DNA from 3 places in the Paenibacillus sp. FSL R5-0912 genome. Region 2 is predicted to be linked to each of the others. Evidence: predicted binding sites of a transcription regulator. Region 2 holds the regulator's gene; each other region holds the start of a gene.
What was found. The regulator LexA, encoded in region 2, represses DNA repair genes until DNA is damaged. The targets are predictions, from matches to a motif close to CGAACATATGTTCG.

Region 1: the regulator LexA is predicted to act here: its motif matches at 3,066-3,079, upstream of R50912_RS24085 (ImmA/IrrE family metallo-endopeptidase).
Region 3: the regulator LexA is predicted to act here: its motif matches at 2,869-2,882, upstream of R50912_RS02430 (YhjD family protein).

Annotation. Positions count from the first base shown of each region.
Region 1 is NZ_CP009282.1:5,681,459-5,687,959, forward strand. Features, by position in the region: gene R50912_RS24070 (glycosyl hydrolase) at 1-1,404, opposite strand, end outside; gene R50912_RS24075 (NucA/NucB deoxyribonuclease domain-containing protein) at 1,590-2,030, shown strand; gene R50912_RS24080 (hypothetical protein) at 2,268-2,405, shown strand; gene R50912_RS36495 (hypothetical protein) at 2,454-2,609, opposite strand; gene R50912_RS34495 (YjfB family protein) at 2,779-2,955, shown strand; gene R50912_RS24085 (ImmA/IrrE family metallo-endopeptidase) at 3,099-3,641, shown strand; gene R50912_RS35260 (hypothetical protein) at 3,729-3,893, shown strand; gene R50912_RS24095 (hypothetical protein) at 4,376-4,573, opposite strand; gene R50912_RS24100 (WD40/YVTN/BNR-like repeat-containing protein) at 4,789-5,448, shown strand; gene R50912_RS24105 (hypothetical protein) at 5,460-5,729, opposite strand; gene R50912_RS24110 (Rossmann-fold NAD(P)-binding domain-containing protein) at 5,780-6,043, shown strand; gene R50912_RS36260 (hypothetical protein) at 6,355-6,483, opposite strand.
Region 2 is NZ_CP009282.1:4,337,254-4,343,754, forward strand. Features, by position in the region: gene R50912_RS18210 (FixH family protein) at 1-410, opposite strand, end outside; gene R50912_RS18215 (HAD family hydrolase) at 637-1,422, opposite strand; gene R50912_RS18220 (hypothetical protein) at 1,457-1,984, opposite strand; gene R50912_RS18225 (DUF896 domain-containing protein) at 2,032-2,241, opposite strand; gene R50912_RS18230 (LysM peptidoglycan-binding domain-containing protein) at 2,352-2,765, opposite strand; gene lexA (transcriptional repressor LexA) at 2,962-3,588, shown strand; gene R50912_RS18240 (L,D-transpeptidase) at 3,783-4,121, shown strand; gene R50912_RS18245 (hypothetical protein) at 4,209-4,766, opposite strand; gene R50912_RS18255 (hypothetical protein) at 5,257-5,442, opposite strand; gene R50912_RS18260 (hypothetical protein) at 5,496-5,720, opposite strand; gene R50912_RS18265 (hypothetical protein) at 5,825-6,184, opposite strand; gene R50912_RS35025 (hypothetical protein) at 6,200-6,376, opposite strand.
Region 3 is NZ_CP009282.1:556,344-562,844, reverse strand. Features, by position in the region: gene R50912_RS34675 (choice-of-anchor A family protein) at 1-1,910, opposite strand, end outside; cyclic di-GMP riboswitch class I at 1,993-2,085, opposite strand; gene R50912_RS02430 (YhjD family protein) at 2,900-3,277, shown strand; gene R50912_RS02425 (ASCH domain-containing protein) at 3,715-4,137, opposite strand; tRNA gene R50912_RS02420 (tRNA-Thr) at 4,334-4,405, opposite strand; gene R50912_RS02415 (sugar phosphate isomerase/epimerase family protein) at 4,488-5,267, opposite strand; gene R50912_RS02410 (MTH1187 family thiamine-binding protein) at 5,318-5,626, opposite strand; cobalamin riboswitch at 5,967-6,197, shown strand.

The DNA.
Region 1 (6,501 bases), 1.3 Mb from region 2:
CACCTTCAGCTCATGCAGCTTACCCGCAATCAGATTCACACTGCCTTGCCGCTCTTGCCCGCTCTGCTTCATCCAGCTGTCAATAATCAGCTTGCCGTCGATCCAGACCCGGATGCCATCATCCGAAGAAGTATAGATGCTGTAAGTCTCACTGTACACCGCACTTAGCCTGCCGCTCCAGCGTACCGAGAACAAATCTGCACGAATAGCCGGGTCAGGGGCTGCCTGTCTCCAGATGAAGTTGATGTTGGCATCCGTCCGGGTGAGGGCGGGCGTACCGCTGAGCGTAATGTTATTGTAGTACTGGCCATACAAACCCGGCTTAGGAATGCCGCCCGGTGATGGATCCATTGCTGCCGCCTTTGCTGCATATTCGTCTCTCGTGAACACGAAATTATCCTTCATAAAAGCTTTGATCACCGCATCACTGTTCTTCTCATACAGCAGCTTGCCCCAGGTCATCTGGTAGCTCCATTTGTTCTGGGAACCCGCCAGCAGGGCTGCCGGAGGAAGCTCCCCATTCTCGCCAATGGCGATCAGCTTGCCGCGCCCCAGATCCCAGAGGCTGTCATGATGGCTCCCCTTGAAGTCCGCGTCATAGATATCCAGTGCCAGCACATCTACTCTTCCGCTGCCCGGGTAATATTTTGCTGGTTCATCACACCACTGGTTCTTCGCATTCGGACACCACACCCACAGCAGATTATGCAGCTTGTGATATACAGTATACCGCTCGAACATAATCTCCCAGAGCGTGCTGAAGGAGGACTTCTGCCCCCACCAGAACCAGCCGCCGTTCATCTCATGGTAAGGTCTCCAGAGCACAGGTACACCGGCATCCTTCAGTTTTTTGAGATAGACGGCTACTTTGTCCAGCTCTGCAATCATCGCTGTGTATTGGGCCGTTCCCGGAGTAATATAGCTGCTGAAATCTGCTTCGCTGAGACTCATTGAGACATTCGCCCAGGCCGGAGCGGTTCCCGGCAGATTGGCATGATAGCTCATCGTTACGATTCCCCCGGCCTGATGCCAGCGGATTGCACTGTCCGTGACGGCCTGCCGCTGGCTGCTGATTTGCTGCTCCGTCTGGTTGCTGATGGCACCCATCTCATAGCCGTGAAGGCCCGCATAGCTCCCGCCGGTATTCTTCAGCTTCACGCTGAATTCATCCGGGCTCTCCAGATAATCATGCTGTCCGCTGATCACGCCTTGCCCCTGCAGCCAGTATAAGGTGTTCAGCAATTTACGCGCCGGCAGGGCCAGCTCCGCATCCGCAGGACTCATCAGCACACTGCGGAAGATCAGCACACTGCGGAAGGCAGCCTGCCATTGTACATCCCCTACCAGCCGTGACGCGGAATCCAGCAGATCTCTGAGTACACGCTGTTCCACTTTTCCCACCATCCTTTTCCACCTGTTTGTACATTTTATGGCGAATTATGTAACATCAGCACGGCGGATAGACAAGAATCCGGTCTGTTCCAATTCCGCAGTCATACGCTATACTATTGTGAGCTAGGCTTCCGAAGCGAGTATTGCCGGAGCTTATCACTTGGAAGCTATGCTAACAAAACTTTTAAGGAGCAGATATGAAAGCCAAAAAATTCATCACCAGTCTCATTATTGTTGTTCTGCTCAGCCTCGCTGCTTATTACTTCGAGGAGAACGGTCAGCTCCCGTCCCAGACACCGTCTTCTGACAATTCGGAGGTTGTCCGGCTGGAATTCCCATCGGGCCGTTATCCGGAGACCGCCAGACATATTCAGGAAGCGATCAGGAACGGCGAGTCCTCCATCTGCACAATTGACCGGAATGAAGCCGAAGAGAACCGTAAGGAATCCCTGAAGGGCGTACCCACCAAAAAAGGTTATGACCGCGACGAATGGCCGATGGCGATGTGTGCAGAAGGCGGAGCCGGCGCAGATATTGAATACATAACCCCCAGCGATAACCGCGGGGCTGGAAGCTGGGTCGGCAATCAGCTGGAGGACTTCGCAGACGGTACCCGCGTAGAGTTCATGTTTAAATAGGCAGAGTGCCTGACTACTCCCGCACTACCGCAAACAATTCCTGAAATTGAAACAGACCTCGAAGCACCCGCTCTCCTCTCTGTCATATAAGGACATTTGGCATGCCTGTTATGCGAACGAAAGTTCTTTATGCAATTTCACCCGGATAAAGCGTAAAATAGTGTGGAATATTATTCCATAGACGGAGAGCCGGGAGTGTTCTATATCTGTTATCGGGGGAAAAGGCTGTACGGCCCTATGTCCGAGGCTGAAGCCTTACAGGAATGGTTTGCACTTGCAGGTACAGTCAAGGAGTTGTATATCATTGAAACGGATGAGCATACAGGCAGAATCAAACGCCAGATCGGTCCGGCGGCACGTAAAAAAAAGAAATAGCCCCATCCGGCCTCAGGCCAGACAGGGCAGCACTTGCTTAATAGCGCTCTAGAACAAACAAGCTTTAGTGATAATAACCAGCAGAATGAACAGAACCAGAATTGCACCAGTCGAAGTCCAAGGGCTTACAACCGGAACAATCGGGGGACCCTGATTAACTCCACCGACGTTATTTCCACAACCGCAACCATACTCTGCTCCCATAATTTAATTCCTCCTCTTGAATATTGAATACAGCACAGAATATGTGGAAATCTAACCCCTGGCATGGGCCAATCGGCAAAGAAATGCCATCCACCTAACGGCCAAGCCCTAACCGGTCGATATAAAAGGTGGATGCGTTGCTTCAAAAAATTTTGGAGGAGGAACAAAAATGGATATTGCTGCACTATCGGTTGTCATGAACCAGTCCTCTTTACTGCAGGCTGCAGGATTACAGGTCATGAGTATTGCCAAAGATCAGGCACAGACCGATGCCCAGAATATGGTCCAGATGCTGAGTCAAGGCGCACACCCCACCTTGGGAAAAACACTTGATATTCGCGCCTGATTGCTTTATGCTTACATACATAGGAACACCCGTTCCATATTCATTCAGCTGCTGACTATTGAGTGTGCTGATTGCTAAGCCCTTCAGGGCTTTTCTTTTGACCATCAATACGAACATACGATCTTATATTGAGGTGATTGATTATGCAATCCTATTATCAGATGACTGCCTTGGAGAAATGGACAGAGGATTTATATCAGCGTATCGCTGTCCGCCAGCCGTCAGACATATCTATTGAATACATAGCCGAACGGCTGAATATCTGGATTCATTATCTGGATGTCCGAAGCAAGAGCATTGAGGCCAGCGCCGGAATGTACAGCATGTTCATCGACAACAGGCTCCCTCCCGAACTGCAGCGGCTGGAGTTCCTCCATGAGCTGTGTCATCTGCTCCGCCATGCCGGCAAGCATACTCTTATGCCTGAACAGTTCACACAGTCGCAGGAGGATGAATCAGAGAGGTTTATTCTGTATGCCGCCATGCCCTATTCCATGATCTCTGCACGGACACTGCCTGAATTGCGTGAGGATGCCGTGGCTGAGCTTTCCAGCACCTTTCAGGTACCTGTGGAGCTGGCTTTGCAGCGGATTGACCAGATCCAACGGCGTATTTTCCAGGGGCAATTAATGGCCGTAATGGAAAGAAACGAAGACAGAAAATTAATCCATAGACATATTCGCTAAGCGCTGCGGGGATAATACCGGCATAGACATAAGAACAACAGATGTACCTCTATGCATGGTGACATTTCAACCGTAAAGGGGAGCGACATGGAAGCCATAAAAGTCATTCAATTATTGCTGACCCATCCGGAATACAGCGTAGATGCAGTACATCCCGAAATTCCGGATTTTGTCGGCATCGAGACCATTGAAGTGGACCACGAAACGCAGACCTTCTCCATCTTACTGCAGGAACCCAAGGAGTACGATTAATCCTCTGAAGCAGAATAATCAGCATATAGCCAGCACCGCTCAGTCTGTAACCTTTCACCCTATAAAAAGTGACCCCGCCAACGTCCGGCAGGGTCTGAGGTTTCTATCAGGGGTATGTATACAATATACTCACCGTTGCTTAAACCAACCTTAAATCAGGCTATGGGCAAAGGGTCAGGGGACTGCAATTTTCAGTTTTCTCTTGTGCTACCATATTGTACAATAATGGGAGTAACTGCAATTTATTATCCCCGCGGACGGAGTGATTCTATCACTATCAGCACAATCAAGAAATGGATCGTAGCCGCTCTAGTCTTTCTAAGCCTATTGCGTATTCTTTACTATTTACTATCCAAGGTCGTATTCGAATACATAACGTTCTCAGATCCCTATAATAATATCTTTCAAATGATCGCAATGGGCATCATGCTTATTGTAGCGCTGGTCTGCACTTCTCTGCTGATTAATGACAAGAATAACGACTAGCCGCTGCTGACAAACTGGATAATCCCGATACCCGCCATTGCCAGGAAGATTCCGAGTATTACCGCAAGCATGATCCAGACTACCTTTTTGGTGGACTGCGGGGGCGGGTTATAGTTCTCCATCACAGCAATCCGTTTCTCCAGCGCAGCAACCCGCTTCTCCAGTTCAGTTTTGTTATCCTCTGCTTCGCTCATTGCCACTCTCTCCTCCTTTCCTTTGGTTATATATTTTTAATTGTTTCATCATGATTCTGTAACTTATATCCAGTTGCCTTCCCTTACTATGGACAAGGGAGGTGTTTGTAGTGGAAATTCTAAGAAGTGTTTGGTTAATGCTGCAACTTGTAGCTGGTCTTTGGGGGGTCACATTTAATTCTATGCCCGCACCAGCCGCTGATACAGGTGCTTCTGTGTCTACAGAGAACATTCAGACTTATCAATATAATTTGGATGAGATGCACGGTTGGAAGGTCACTTCTGCCGGTTCCGGGATGTTCAGAGCTGATAATGCGATCTACCAGACGGCCGATAGCGGCAAGACCTGGGATAAGCTCAGTGATTCGGAGAACGGAACCTTACCGTCCGGACCGGTTGGAGCATTTACATTCAGTAGTGCGGATAACGGCTGGCTAACCATCAACACTCCGCAGCCAGGGACGCAGCGGCTGTACACAACCGGAGATAGCGGAGCGCACTGGACCCAAGAGAAGCTTGAAGTGCCTGATCAGTACGCCTCTTCCATGTTTGATCCTGCACCGCCTGTTTTCTTCAGCTCAACATCCTATGGAATCATGATTCCGGATCACCCGGAGATACAGAATGCACAGGGCGGAAACACTTCGTTTTTCCTTTTTTTCGTAACCCAAGATTACGGGCAGCACTGGAATGCTATAACTGACCCTACCGCGGGTACATGGAACAGTTTGTCCTGGGACGCTGCTGAAATTCAGGATAAGGAGCATTATTCTTGGGAAATCCGTATTGGCCATGCCCTTTGGACTTCACCGGACGGCAAGCAATGGGCTACCTCCACGGAAACAGCACATCAAAGATCTTCGTTCCATAAATGACAACCGAAACTCTATTTTGCTCTTCTGCGCGCTAATAGCCAATCGAACAATAAACCAAACCCTAACCAGAAGAAGAAGTGAATGCCGTATAGTATACACTGGAACAGAAGTTCATTATCCATGTTGTAATGCAGATCTGTCAGCTGAGGATTAAGCCATAACAGCAAAGGACTTGTCAAAAAAAGCAGCAGGTTTTTATCATCTTGTCCTGACAGATTAATCATACTTACCGCTACAGACAGGACCGGCAACCACAAACCCAATCTCTTAATTAATTTCATTTAAGTCCCTCCATTTACTAAATACTACCATATAATGATAGGCGGGGCCCATGACTATAAATCTTAATGCTTTTGACTATAACGCCTCCAAAACCTCCAACCATGCAATGACCGTGGCCATGGCGATTGAATGCAAGGACAGCAATACTCAAGTATTCGCCGTCACACCTGGTTTCACCAAGACGGATTTGAACGGCAATGCCGAAGGCGGCAAATCCAAAGCTGACGGTGCAGCTATTATTGTCGGCTACGCAACGGATGGTAAACGGCATAACGGTGAGTTTCTCGATGTAAATGGTGTTTATGTCTGGTAATGAAAAACGCCCGCCAACGGATTACGGTTGACGGGCCACAATATAATAGACTAGCGTGTCACTTCCATGAAAAACTGCTGTAAATCCAATTCGGATTTTATATTTTCAATCACATTTTTCAAACCAGGAACCCAGAGCAATGTATCTTGCCGAATATAGTTTAAAACTAAGGCGCAACTCCGTTCAAATTTTTCAATATGGGGGCTGTGCTCATTTTTCAAAACTTTTCTGATCTTATCTGCTAATTCTATATAATCAGAGTCAATGTGATCTTGCTTATTTATTTCAGCGGGTTTTAATTTAGACCAGGCTTAAGCTCCTCCAGCCACTACTTCTTCAGATCCCTCCACATATTCCAGAGACGAATCCTCGTTAATGAATTCATTAATCCGCGCCTCTAAACCTTTGAAAGTTTGGACAAAATCAATTACGTCTTCCAAAAAGACACCTCCCAAATA
Region 2 (6,501 bases):
GTGAGTTCTTTAGACGGCATAGAGTGCTGTGTCCGGGCAGTAACATGGGAAGTGACCGTATAGCTGCCGGCTTGCTCAAATGCACGTTCACTTATATAAGCTCCCTCTCCGTCACTTGCCCCTTTCAGCTGAGTGCTCTTGCCTGGCTCAGTATTATCTACAATTTCGAAGATCACTTCTTTGGCGTCCTCAACAACTTCTCCGTCCTGACTAATGACAGCTTTAAAAGTCACCTTGTCGTTAACGGATATTTCTTCCGGACTCCAGCTTAGCTCTACCTTGATAGGCACCATCGAGGAATCAGCAGCTGCATGCATATACATATCCTCTTCATTATTCCCTGAACAGCCGGCAAGCGTCATACCCATGACAATGCAAATGAGACCTCTAAGTATCTTTGGCTTAATCATCTGGAGCCCTCCCGGTTCATCGATAGATTCATCTTCATGTTAACAACGAAAGTCAGATTGCTTTCTTCCTTATTATACACATTTTATTCAACTTGTCGGAAATAAGCTTCATTAACGGCCATATCACATGATAATAGTCATATACATGAACTACATTCATCTTGATCCTCGCAGGGATATTAAAAAAGCCAATATCCTATAAGGATACCGGCTTCATCTAAATCAGTTATAGGGAGTGTACCAATGGCAGAAGCTCCGAAAGATGCCTGATCTGATAATCCGGAGTGATGTCCGGGTCAGGAGTCTTGGCCGTCCGGTTGATCCAGACCGTCGTTAGACCTGCAGCCAATCCACCGAGAATATCAGTCGTAAGCTTATCTCCGACCATTATCCCTTGCTCAGGCGTAATATCCAGCAGTCCGAGGGCATGCTCGAAGATTGTCTTGTCCGGTTTCCCTTTACCGAAGCTTCCAGAAATGACAATATGGTCAAAATACGGAATAAGCTCAGGTACACCATCAAGCTTCTCCTGCTGGAGTGCAGGACAGCCATTCGTCAACAGCAGCAGCTTCACCTTGCCGCGCAGCTCATCCAGCACCTGAAGCGTCTCTTCATATATATAAGGACGGCTGCGGCGCTCAACGGCGAACTTGGCAGCGAGGCGTGCCGCCAGCGCTTCATCGTCCACTCCAAGAGAGGCAAGTCCGCGGCGCCAGGATTCGGTGCGGTAGGCCGGAGCAAGCTGTTCCAGCTGGCGGAATTCCGGCTGGTCTCCAGCTGTGAAGTTAGCCCATAGTGCCTCAAAAGGATTAATCCCAATCAGCTTCGTGAACGGAAAAGTCTCGTAAGACTCATAAAGCGCACGCGCTTCTCTGCGCACCGCCTGTTCAAGCTCTTGCGGATCAACAGAATCCCCTGCAGCCTCAGAGGCGTAGCGGAATGCTTCTTCCACACTTCGATCATCCCATAGCAGTGTATCGTCAAGGTCAAATAGTACGGCGGTAATCGGCATTTCGTTCTCCCACTCCCTATGCTGGTCTATCTTACTATTCGTGCACTACTTCAATGTTGTTGTTCTTGCCGAATTGTTCCAGGCGTGCAGCCATGGCGGCGGTGTCATACCGGTTGATCAGCTTGGAGAAAATCCATTGCTTGCGCTTGCCTTTATACTTAATGGTAACTACACTGCGCGACAAGGTAATCTTCTCAATTTCAGTTGCTGGCAAAAAGCGTTCGCGGTTGTATTTAATAGTAGACAGACGGGCGCGTTCCACCTTAAGGAACGGACGGCGGAAGAATAACAGCGCGGCAAGCAGGAAGTACAGTACTACCCCCAGCCAGTTGGCCAGTATTCCGCTTCCTTTCGCTTCATCAATGGAACCGACTACCCAGAACATAATGCCAAGCAGCATTAACACGACAGGGAATACAATATTCCGGCCTTTGAAAATATCGACGCTCTTTGCAGCAGCTTTAGAGCTCGTCCCATAGATCGTCTCTTTTCCCTGCTTCTTTCTTTGCTGATTGATTTGCTTGGTGTTGCGTTGAACCATTCTTTCCCAAGAACGGGCCATGTTAGTTCCCCCTAGTCATCCTGTATTATCTATGAAAAGGCCGCAGACTAAGCTTTACGTCCGTTGTTGCCTTCTTCATGCTCCGGATCATCCACAATCTCAATGGTATCAAGCTGGGCCCGGAAATTGCTGCGGATATTGCCCAGATATATCTCGCGGAGTTTGGCGCGTTCTGCCAATTCTTCCTCATTCAGGCCGCCATTCTTATGTTTGCGTGCCAATTCATTAATGCGTGCGACCAATTCGTCAATATTCAATACGTTCCCCTCCCCTATAAATTCATTCTAACTTTGCCATGAGAAAAAGAGCTTGTCAAGGTCTACCCCCTGAAAGCTCTCTTAGTCAAACACCAGTATGCTTCTTTCGGTTAATATACCGGCACGGTCAGTATATCTCCTGCCTTAATTCCGCTGTCCTTCAGACCATTTGACTTCTTGATCCCTTCTATATATACAGCAGTCCTCATATCATCCGGTTTATTCTTGAGTGCAATGCTCCACAAGGTGTCTCCGCGTTCAACTACGATCCGTTTCTCAGGCTTCATTAAAGTGACAGAACCAGCGAACACATTACCGACTACTGTAAATCCGGAGATCGTGAGTAATAGTATCAGAGATATCTTAACAAAGCTGACCTGGCGGAATATCGAGGTAAGTACAGACAGCAGGCGAAGGGTCTTGTCTCTGAATTGTGCCAATGGATTATGGGGTAATGGATTACCGGGAGCGGACACCTTGATATCCTCATTGTAGATACTATTGTAGGTACTGTATTTTAACATAAATATCGTCCTCCAAACACTTGTTCTTACTTTCGAAAATAATATAACACGAACATGTGTTTTGATCAATAGTTTTTTCGAACAACTGTTCCCTTTATTTTTCGGGCTATTATTCTCACAATTTAGAACTTATGTTTGTACGAACGGCAGTTCTATGTTATAATTTTCCCAAACATAGTATATGGGGTTGATTCCGATGTCAAAGATTTCGAGTCGCCAGCTGGCGATCCTGGAATTTATACGTAACGAAGTCCGCAGCAAGGGTTATCCTCCGTCCGTTCGGGAAATTGGTGAAGCTGTTGGCCTGGCCTCCAGTTCTACAGTGCACGGTCATCTGGACCGGCTTGAGAAGAAGGGCCTGATCCGGCGCGATCCTACGAAACCGCGGGCTATTGAATTGCTCGGACAGGAAGATTCAGAGAATGTACATCAATTCGTCCAGACGGTTACCCGCATCCCAGTAATTGGTAAGGTCACTGCTGGTGTTCCTATTACCGCTACAGAGAATATTGAGGATTACTTCCCGCTTCCTACTCATTACGTAGGGGATAACAAGGTATTCATGCTTTCTGTACTCGGCGACAGTATGGTTGATGCCGGGATTATGAACGGCGATTATGTTATTGTCCGCCAACAGCAAACCGCTGACAATGGTGACATCGTTGTTGCGATGACCGAAGAAGATGAAGCAACCGTTAAGACCTTTTACAAAGAACGTGATCATATCCGGCTGCAGCCGGAGAATCCGGCTTACGAGCCTCTCCGCCTTAACCGCGTTACTATTTTGGGCAGAGTCATTGGATTATTCCGCGATATCCATTAATCCTTCTCCTCCATAATCAGGCTGCTCCGCATCACGCGAAGCAGCCTTTTTCCTATTTAGATCCTGTTACGCTTGCCTAAAATGCCAAAAAACCAACGCAGGAACATTTGTTCCCATAACGGTTTTTGGCATTTTTTACTCCGAACCGCTTTAGCTATCCGCACATATCCTGATTACAAAGGAGTGCTGATCCCATGCCCAACTATCGAATTATTGTCGACCTTTCACAGCGCATGCTTTATCTGCTTGATAATGACACCGTAACCAGAGGATTTCCTGTCGGCATTGGCCGGATGCTGACCGTCTCGCCGGTAGGCGAGTACACGATCATTAATAAGCAGCCCAATCCGGGCGGACCGTTCGGAGCCTTCTGGATGGGCCTGTCCAAGCCGCATTATGGAATTCACGGAACGAATGACCCTTCCTCTATCGGCCACATGGTCTCCCACGGCTGTATCCGCATGTATAACCAGGACGTGGTCGCGTTGGCTGCCATCATTCCCATTGGTACCCGTGTAACCATCAGGGAGTAGCCGCAATCATGCAGCCACCTATAACTCCCTATATTTGAACACAAGAACCCCTCTGACGGGTTTTCGCCAAAGGGGTTCTTCACAGAATTATTGCACAGTTTGCTCATAACCAAGCTCGTCCAGAATACTTTCAGCCAGACTCCACTGTTCCGCAGGTGAGTCTTTGCTTTTTTTGGCGTAGACCAATGCACTCTTGGTAACTTTCTCGATCAGCCTGCGTCCCTGCTCTTTGGTGATGGACACTTCCATCCCGGAGCGGCCCACCACCTCAGACAGACAAAAGAACGCAATCCGCATCGCGTAATTGTCTCTGCTGAGGAAATAGAATAGATGAGGCACGTTCTTGAGCAGACGGTCAACCCAGTTCGTAATCTCCCGCACCTGATAAACTTCCCGGCGATCCTGCTCATACCCATTGAATATAATTATGATTTTGCCCCGTAGCCGCTTCTTCTCATATTTCTTAAATTCACGCAAATAGCTCTCGAGCCGCCCCTTCTCCACATCTTCTCTGGAGACATTCAGCACGGTGGTTCCGGCTGCATCCAATTTAGAACTTTCTTCCAAAACCATATCTGCGTTAACAGACAGTGTTCTATCCTGTAATTCTGGCAGTCCCAAACGCTGCCGTAATTGATCGTCCATTCTTCACACCTTCCTGTATCAAGCTCTTGTGCAGCTTGTTCACCATATCTCCTGGTATATATCGTCCCTCAAACCTCTTACTCTTCATTGATCAATTATACTCCGTGCCTTCTACAGTCTCAATCGTACGGCAAAAAAGACATCCCGGGAGGATGTCTTTGATTGGATACTTTTCCCCTGACTACAGACTACAATACGCTGCGCAACGACCGGATAGCAATAGTGTTTAAACGAATCGCTTCACGTATAGATGCTCTGGCAGCCAGCAATTCTCTTCTGGCACGTGAACCACTTGGAAATCTGCGCAGGTTCTCATTAATTTCCTCAAGTCTTTCAAGCAGGATTGCTCTCTGTGCGAGCAGTGCATTAATTGCTCTGCGGATTCTGTTTCGTTCTCTTTGCGTCATCATTACACCTCTTTTACGTTTTATAGTATAAGAAATGCAAAGATTAGCTTCGGAGACTGTGTGATTTGGCAGTAATATTAAAATTAGCTTTCTTTGACCTTGATAGAGATAATATTGACAGGATTAAGATACTTGCCTCCTGCCGGAATCCAGCCTGTCAAACCACCGGATGTCAGATAGGTTCTGGCTTCTCCCGCCGATTCAAACACAGATTCAAGCTCTTCAATTTGCCCATTCACATACTGAAGCTCAAAAATAACTTTACTCACTTGCGACCACCTCCTCAGCTACTAATTCGTTACCCCGAAGCGTTTACCTGCTTTTACTTCTTGGGCAGCCTTACCCGGAACTCAAATTCGTCACGTCTATAGGTCATTCCGGCCAGCAATACATACTCCGGCGTCCATTTCTGTACAGGTCCGGCGTAATCAGCTATAACATGCGGTTTACCCTCGATCAGTTGAACGACATAGACCTTCACCTGGGCAAGTGCCGCCGCGAATATATCAGCATCACTTGAAAGAACTTTATACGCAGTATTCAACATCTTTCCTCCTTAGTGCACACGCAAGAATAATAAGGATTCATAGAGCAAACAAATCAGTTCAATTATAACGGGTTCTGGAACAAAATGTATACCCTATTTAGAGCTTAGAGCTTGATGAAAATGATCTTAAACAGCCCGAGGTATTTGCGCTTTGCCTTAATATCACCGATAAATGTCTTACTATCCTGAATATCAGGTATGCTGAATGTGGAGAACAGAATGTAATTTTCCCGGATAGTAAACGATTCGACCATAGGCTGAGCGACCATACTGGTAATTTCTCCAGCTAGCCCTCCCCCCAGTGTTTCCTCCAGATGATTCACTGCGTATTCTCCAAAGTCCTCTTTACCCGGATTCATGACCGCTAGTAAAACCAGTACTACTATAATTACGAAAGACAGTTTCGCCGCTGTTTTCTTGCGGGCTCTGGGTTCAGGCTGCGGAGCATCATATCGCGGGTTCATGTTTATTCCCTCCAGCTATAATATTTCTTGAATCGTGAACACTAACGGACTCACAATAAACCTGCAGATTATAACCAGTACATCAACCGGCCCGCTTATCCCCACATCCATTCCGCTCCAGTCCGGACTACCTGCTAACGGTGAATCCAGCCCATATTGCTCTATAATCCGTTCCCTGGTTTCAGTTGACATGCCAGTTCCTTCTGCAGCTCCAGCCTGAGAACAAATTAGCGTTAATAATAGGATCATTGCAATAATACTTACATATTTATTTCTCATTTCATACCCCTATGTAACTTATTTATTAAAAAGGAAAT
Region 3 (6,501 bases), 3.8 Mb from region 2:
GGTGTTGGTGCTGCTGTTGGCGTTGGTGTCGGTGCAGCTGTTGGCGTTGGTGTCGGTGCAGCCGTTGGCGTTGGTGTCGGTGCAGCTGTTGGCGTTGGTGTCGGTGCTGCTGTTGGTGTCGGCGTTGGTGCCGCCGTTGGCGTTGGTGTTGGTGCTGCTGTTGGTGTCGGCGTTGGCGTCACCGTTGGTGTCGGTGTTGGTTTCACTGTCGGTGTTGGTTTCACTGTCGGTGTCGGTTTCACTGTCGGTGTTGGTTTCACTGTCGGTGTTGGCTTCACTGTCGGCGTTGGTTTCACCGTTGGTGTCGGTTTCACTGTCGGCGTTGGCGTCACCGTTGGTGTCGGTTTCACTGTCGGCGTTGGCGTCACAGTTGGTGTCGGTTTCACTGTCGGTGTCGGCTTCACTGTCGGTGTCGGCTTCACTGTCGGTGTTGGCTTCACTGTCGGCGTTGGTTTCACCGTTGGTGTCGGTTTCACTGTCGGCGTTGGCGTCACCGTTGGTGTCGGTTTCACTGTCGGCGTTGGCGTCACAGTTGGTGTCGGTTTCACTGTCGGTGTCGGCTTCACTGTCGGTGTCGGCTTCACTGTCGGCGTTGGTTTCACTGTCGGTGTTGGCGACGGAGTACACTTAGGTGTCGGCGTCGGCTTCACTGTTGGTGTCGGTTTCACTGTCGGTGTTGGTTTCACTGTCGGCGTTGGCGTCACTGTTGGTGTCGGCTTCACTGTCGGTGTCGGCTTCACTGTCGGCGTTGGTTTCACTGTCGGTGTTGGCGACGGAGTACACTTAGGTGTCGGCGTCGGTTTCACTGTCGGTGTTGGTTTCACTGTCGGCGTTGGCATCACTGTTGGTGTCGGTTTCACTGTCGGCGTTGGCGTCACTGTTGGTGTCGGTTTTACCGTCGGTGTCGGTTTCACTGTTGGTGTGGGAGTTGGCTTCACCGTCGGCGTTGCAGTCGGTTTCACTGTTGGTGTAGGGCTTGGTGTTACGGTTGGTGTTGGCGATGGGCTGGGGGTTGGTGTTGCGGTCGGCGTCGGACTTGGCGGCGGTCCATCTCCCTGGTATGTTCCTAGGTGCATTTCTACTCCGCCGGCAAAAGACTTGGCAATTAGCGTTCCGTATAGCTCTGCACCGGAATAATTGACATCCGCCTTAGGCGCCAGTATCGTCCCCAAAAAGGTGGTATACGCAATATTCACCTTGGTCGCTTCGTAGAAGTTGAACAACACTTGACCTGCTTTGCCGTTATTCATTGCGAAACTTGGTACATTGACCGTAGCTCCACTTATGTTAATAATTAACGTGGCATTCTGGGCAATGTTGAATTGAATATTGTTTGTATTCGCCAGCGTTGCCGCATCCAGGTGAACTACGTTGAAAAGATCCGGCGCACTTATTGTAAGTGTTCCATAATTATTATTGCCAATTTCTTTCGTAGCGGACAATGCCCCGTATGCTGCAGAACGCGAGATCAGATACTGCTTCTCAGCCGGGAAATCAATCGGGCTTCCCTGCTTCTTCGCGCCTATAATATTCACAATAGGCTCATTGGCTTCAATGGTGTCCCCATACACAACGTTTCCGTAGATTTCTCCGCTACCCGAATGTTTAAACTTCTTACCGGCAACGAGTACGTCTGTGGCTGAAGAATTCCTGTAGGCCCTGGCTACCCCGTAACCTCCAGAGAGAGTAATATTCCCTCCCGCTGCAAGACGGCCTTCAATTTGATCATTGTCTTGCGTGAAATCGTCAAAGATAAAAGCATTAAAATTCCCGGCAATCCCCAAGACCGGCGTTGGATTGTAAGGTACACCAGCTGTTGCCCTTACCTCCGTCCCCCAAGTGAAGGCGCTACTTACGGTCAGTACGCCCGCCAGAATACAGGCGGCCGCTTTTCGCAATTTTTTTCTCAATAATCTACACCTCCTATTCAACTATTCTATGAAATCGTCGCAAAACTATAACAAAAAAAAGACCGCCACGAAGGGTTAGCTTCACGGCGGCCGGACGACCATAGCCCGGACTTAAGGGGCATCAGATTCCTGACTTTGCGTCCCGCTCTTTCGAAACGGTTTGCGTTTGTACATGATTGATATGAAATTGGAAAAGCTTATGTAATACCCAACAGAAATCTGTGACATTTGTTACTTTAGAACTAACTTTAGTTTAGATGCCACTTGGCATATTGTCAATATATTTCCAATTCATTTCACAGCTATTTTTGTGATGAAAAAAATAAAAAACGCTTTATTCATAAGGCTTTATACAATTTATAAACATACCTTCCTGACGAAAAAGGTCGATAATCCCACTAATTCGCCGCAGTACTTTTTCCTTTTCACAGAGTTATTATCCTTAAATTTCAAATATCAAAATTTAGTATTTTAGTCCTACTTTTTCTCCCCGCCCCCCCCATCTTCGCTTAAACAAACCTCACATGGTGAACCTGAAGAAACGGGTGCCATCCTCCTTAAGGACACCACCCGTTTCCGGACATACAAGAGAGCTCTTATATAGTAAAAGCCTTATGAGATTCATCTGTTTTCACAGCAGTCTTTAATCGACATATCTAGGGAGTTTGTGTAGAGGGCTGGAAATCTGCACACGCAGAAATCCATTTTTAGAGCAGCTGAATCCAGCCAATCATTGATACCCAAAGCGGAACGCTAAGGAATAACCCAAACAATAAACCGCGGCGGAGATTTCCTTCATGACTCATTGCCATTCTCCTTTTAATCAGATTTATTTACAACTTTATTATTTCAATTTTAATATAAAATAATTTTCCCGATTTTATTGTGAATTATGTCACATTAACAGCCCTCTTTTTTTTAAATACCATTGATTTTTTTTGAACTTCGGGTTAAATTACGAATATACGTTCTCGTTGGAGGAGATGAGATTGATGCACAGAGCAGAGAGCCAGGACAATATGCTGGTGAAATCGTATATCTTGCTGCCGCTCATTTTATCCGCCTTTGAACGCGATGCTTCCATCCTATCCGCAGAGCTGCGCACACCCGATCCTTACCTTGAGGTTCTCCGGACAGCGGCGGGTGCAGCCATAGCCGACCTGCGGGATGTCCGCACCGAGATGAGAGCCCGTGGTCTGAAGGTCTATGCACAGCAGCAGCTGGAAGTTGGCATTGAAGCCAAATTTGTCTGCAGGGGTTATCATGAACGGATGCTGCTGCTGGATGATGTCATTACCGCCCAGTCTACTATCCGCATGCGCAGATATTTGGGTCTTGGCACTCCGGACTCAACCGCCTTGAGATGAACAGCAACTCTGGCTATGTTAATTCTCGGCGTTACTTCCCCCATAAAAAAGAGGCCCGCCATGATTGGCAAGACCTCAGGGTACCCTATTACATCCCTTACCTGAAAATAAGCTGATACCCAGATAAAGATTACATTAAAATCGTCCAATACCCAAGCGTACCGCAGATAACCACAGCCGCTACGGGATACAGGATCTTCCGGCTTACCTGATCCTTAAACACAATAAACAAACAAAGCATACAAAGCCATGCGATAAGAAGGCTGCCCATCTCTTATGCATACGCTCCTTCCCGGCATTTCTGCCCTGGCTCCTGCAGCATACCACCGCAGAGTCCGCTTTCCATATATATAAGAAGATTACCCGCTGAATATCCCTATGATACCCGCTGACAGCTGATAAGCATGAAATTTTTATTTATTTGGCCACAAATGGATTCACCACTCCTGCTCAAGAACGGGATATTCCCAGAAACCTAAGCGCCCTTTGGCAGGTATAGGATGAGCCAGCGCAACGACTTCCTCCAGCTTCCAGGCATACCGGCCTTCTGCATAATCGCCGAACACATATTCATTCCCGCCCGGCCAGTTCTGCTGTGCTTGCTGAGGCGTAACCCCGCAGCAACCAGCCAGCCGGCTGGTCGCAAGGATTACCCCGGAGGGCAGATTATCCGCCGTGTAGCCGTGCCGGGCAAGCACCGATTGATACGGCTCTGTCCTGCATATGGCCTTATCTACCTGCATACCGGCATGGATGGCTAATTCTCCCCGGTAAGCCGTCGGCCAGGAACGGGTCTCGATCTGTTTTTCACCCAGCTCAATTAAGGTTGCCCAAGGCTGGCGAATCGTCAGACACTTCATACAAGTGCCTCCTCTCATAAACAAAATAGGCTCTAGGAATAACATATAAATCGTTTAATAAGATTGATTTCATTTTAGTCCTGCATTCTGTATTAAGCATAAGCAAGCATCGGGCCGGTAGACGATCGGATGAATAAATAAAAAAACGCGACCCCCAAAACCCCGGAAAGCCGCGCCACTATTGAGTTCTTACGGATGCTGGTGAAGGGAATTGAACCCCCGGCCTACGCATTACGAGTGCGTTGCTCTACCCCTGAGCTACACCAGCTTAAAAGGATTGCCCCTGCCAAACAAAAAATATTATAACTCTTTCAGCAGAAAACGCAACCCTTTTTGACTATTACCTCTTCCTATCCCTGCATAAGCCCCAACCCGCGGAAATATTCCAGCGCCTGCTTAGCACTCTCCAGCGACGACACGGCATAAGCCTCTTGCTCTACTATATAATACAGAATTCCGCTTTCCTCTGCCTTGTCGAAGACGCTAGCGAAATCAACCTGCCCTTTCCCGAGGTCAGTCTCTTCATTATTTGCCCCGAAATCCTTAATGTGGACCAGCGGAACACGCCCGGCATAACGCGAGACATAGTCAATCGGCCGGGCCCCGCCCCTGTATACCCACCCCAGATCAAACTCGGCAAACATATGCTCAGCAGGAATCTGCCCCAGCCATATATCGATGACTGCTTTGCCGTCTACCTCCGCAAATTCATAATCATGGTTGTGATACCCGTACTGCAGGCCTGCTGCACGGACCATCGCGGAGGCCTTCTCCAAGAAGGGAATCACCGCCGTCACATCTTCCATCGAGGGGTTCTGCGGAAGCGGTGCCGAAGGGGTGATCATATATTGTAGTCCAAGTTCCTTCGCATATTCAATTTCTTTGGCTAACGCCCGTTCCATGTTATCCAGACTGCTGAAATCCAGGCCCACATGCGCCGAAGGCGCAGCAAGACCCAACCGGTCCAATGTACGGCGCAGTTCTCCTGCAGACACGCCGAAATAACCGGCGAATTCTACCGCCTGGTATCCCATCTCCGCCACTTTGCCCAGTGTACCCAGGAAATCGCGCTCTGTCTGGTCACGCAGTGTGTACATTTGAATTCCGATTTGCTGTGAGGCCTTTGCCATGAAAGATCCGCTCCTTATAGGTTGAATCTGATTACAACTACAGGTACTCCTTACTCTCCTTGCAGCTTACGTTCCACGGATTCCAGCTTGCTGCGGCTCGTAGAAGACTTGTCACGACGGTCATCAATTTTAAGCGAGGTAGATACTCTCTGTGCTCCTGAAGTAAAAGGCGACTCATGCAGCGCTTCTACTGCAGACAGAATCCGTGCAACCGGTCCTTCAATAATAGTCCCCATCGAAGTAAGCTCATAGGTAATCCCCTCCACGGTCTGCAGCACACGCTGCATATCGGCCACATAGCTGCTGAGACTGGTACTGCCAGTGCCAATCGGAATAACGGTCACTTCACCAATCGCCATTATGAAATCCCTCCTGCAAGTTTGATGAGTCTCCTCTTTCCTTACTCCTTAATTGTAACCCTTCAGCGCCCCTCCCACAAATAACCACAGACCCCCCTCTCTATTACTATCTCCCCCGTAAAATTACCAGGATTAGACGCACTCTATTTATGGAGTCTTTGTGGCATCTTTTGGGACAATTTATGACTCATTTAAGGCCATATCCACAGGAAAGTTGTGGATTACCTGTGGACTAACTGTGGATCATCTGTGAGTAAACCTGCGGAACCCGCTCCCCGCGCGGGATTGTAAAAAAACATTTACAAACACAATATATTGAGTTACGTTTATTAAACAACAACAAAATATAGTAGAAACAGGTGTTTCACTCTCTCAATCGAGAGGAGACTTAATAGGGAAACGCGGTGCAAAACCGCTGCGGTCCCGCCACTGTAACCGGATGTTCCAGCCGCCAGATGCCGCTGGAGCAGCATCCACCGGCAACAAGCCACTAAGGGGCTGCGAGGCCCCTCGGGAAGGCGCCGGAGGGCATACCGGAAGCCAGGAGACCTGCCTGTTTCTGTGGCACCATTCAGACTCCTGCGAGGAACAGGCGAGGTGCCCGCATGCGGCCTGCACGAGCAGAGTTAGCCTTTCCGTTAATCGGGCCAGAGGCTGCCGATACCTGAGGACGATAGAGTATCGTTCTCAGGTATCGGCTTCTGCGGAATGTACAAGAACGGGTTATACATAAGCATAGACAACAAGCCCTATACCCCTTTACGTATATTTCACAAAGACCACCGGCAAATTTCCGCTTCCGGATATTTGCATTACGCATTCGGGCATTTCCCGCCTTCCCGGCTGGAGATGTCTTTTTACTGATGTCTTGGAGC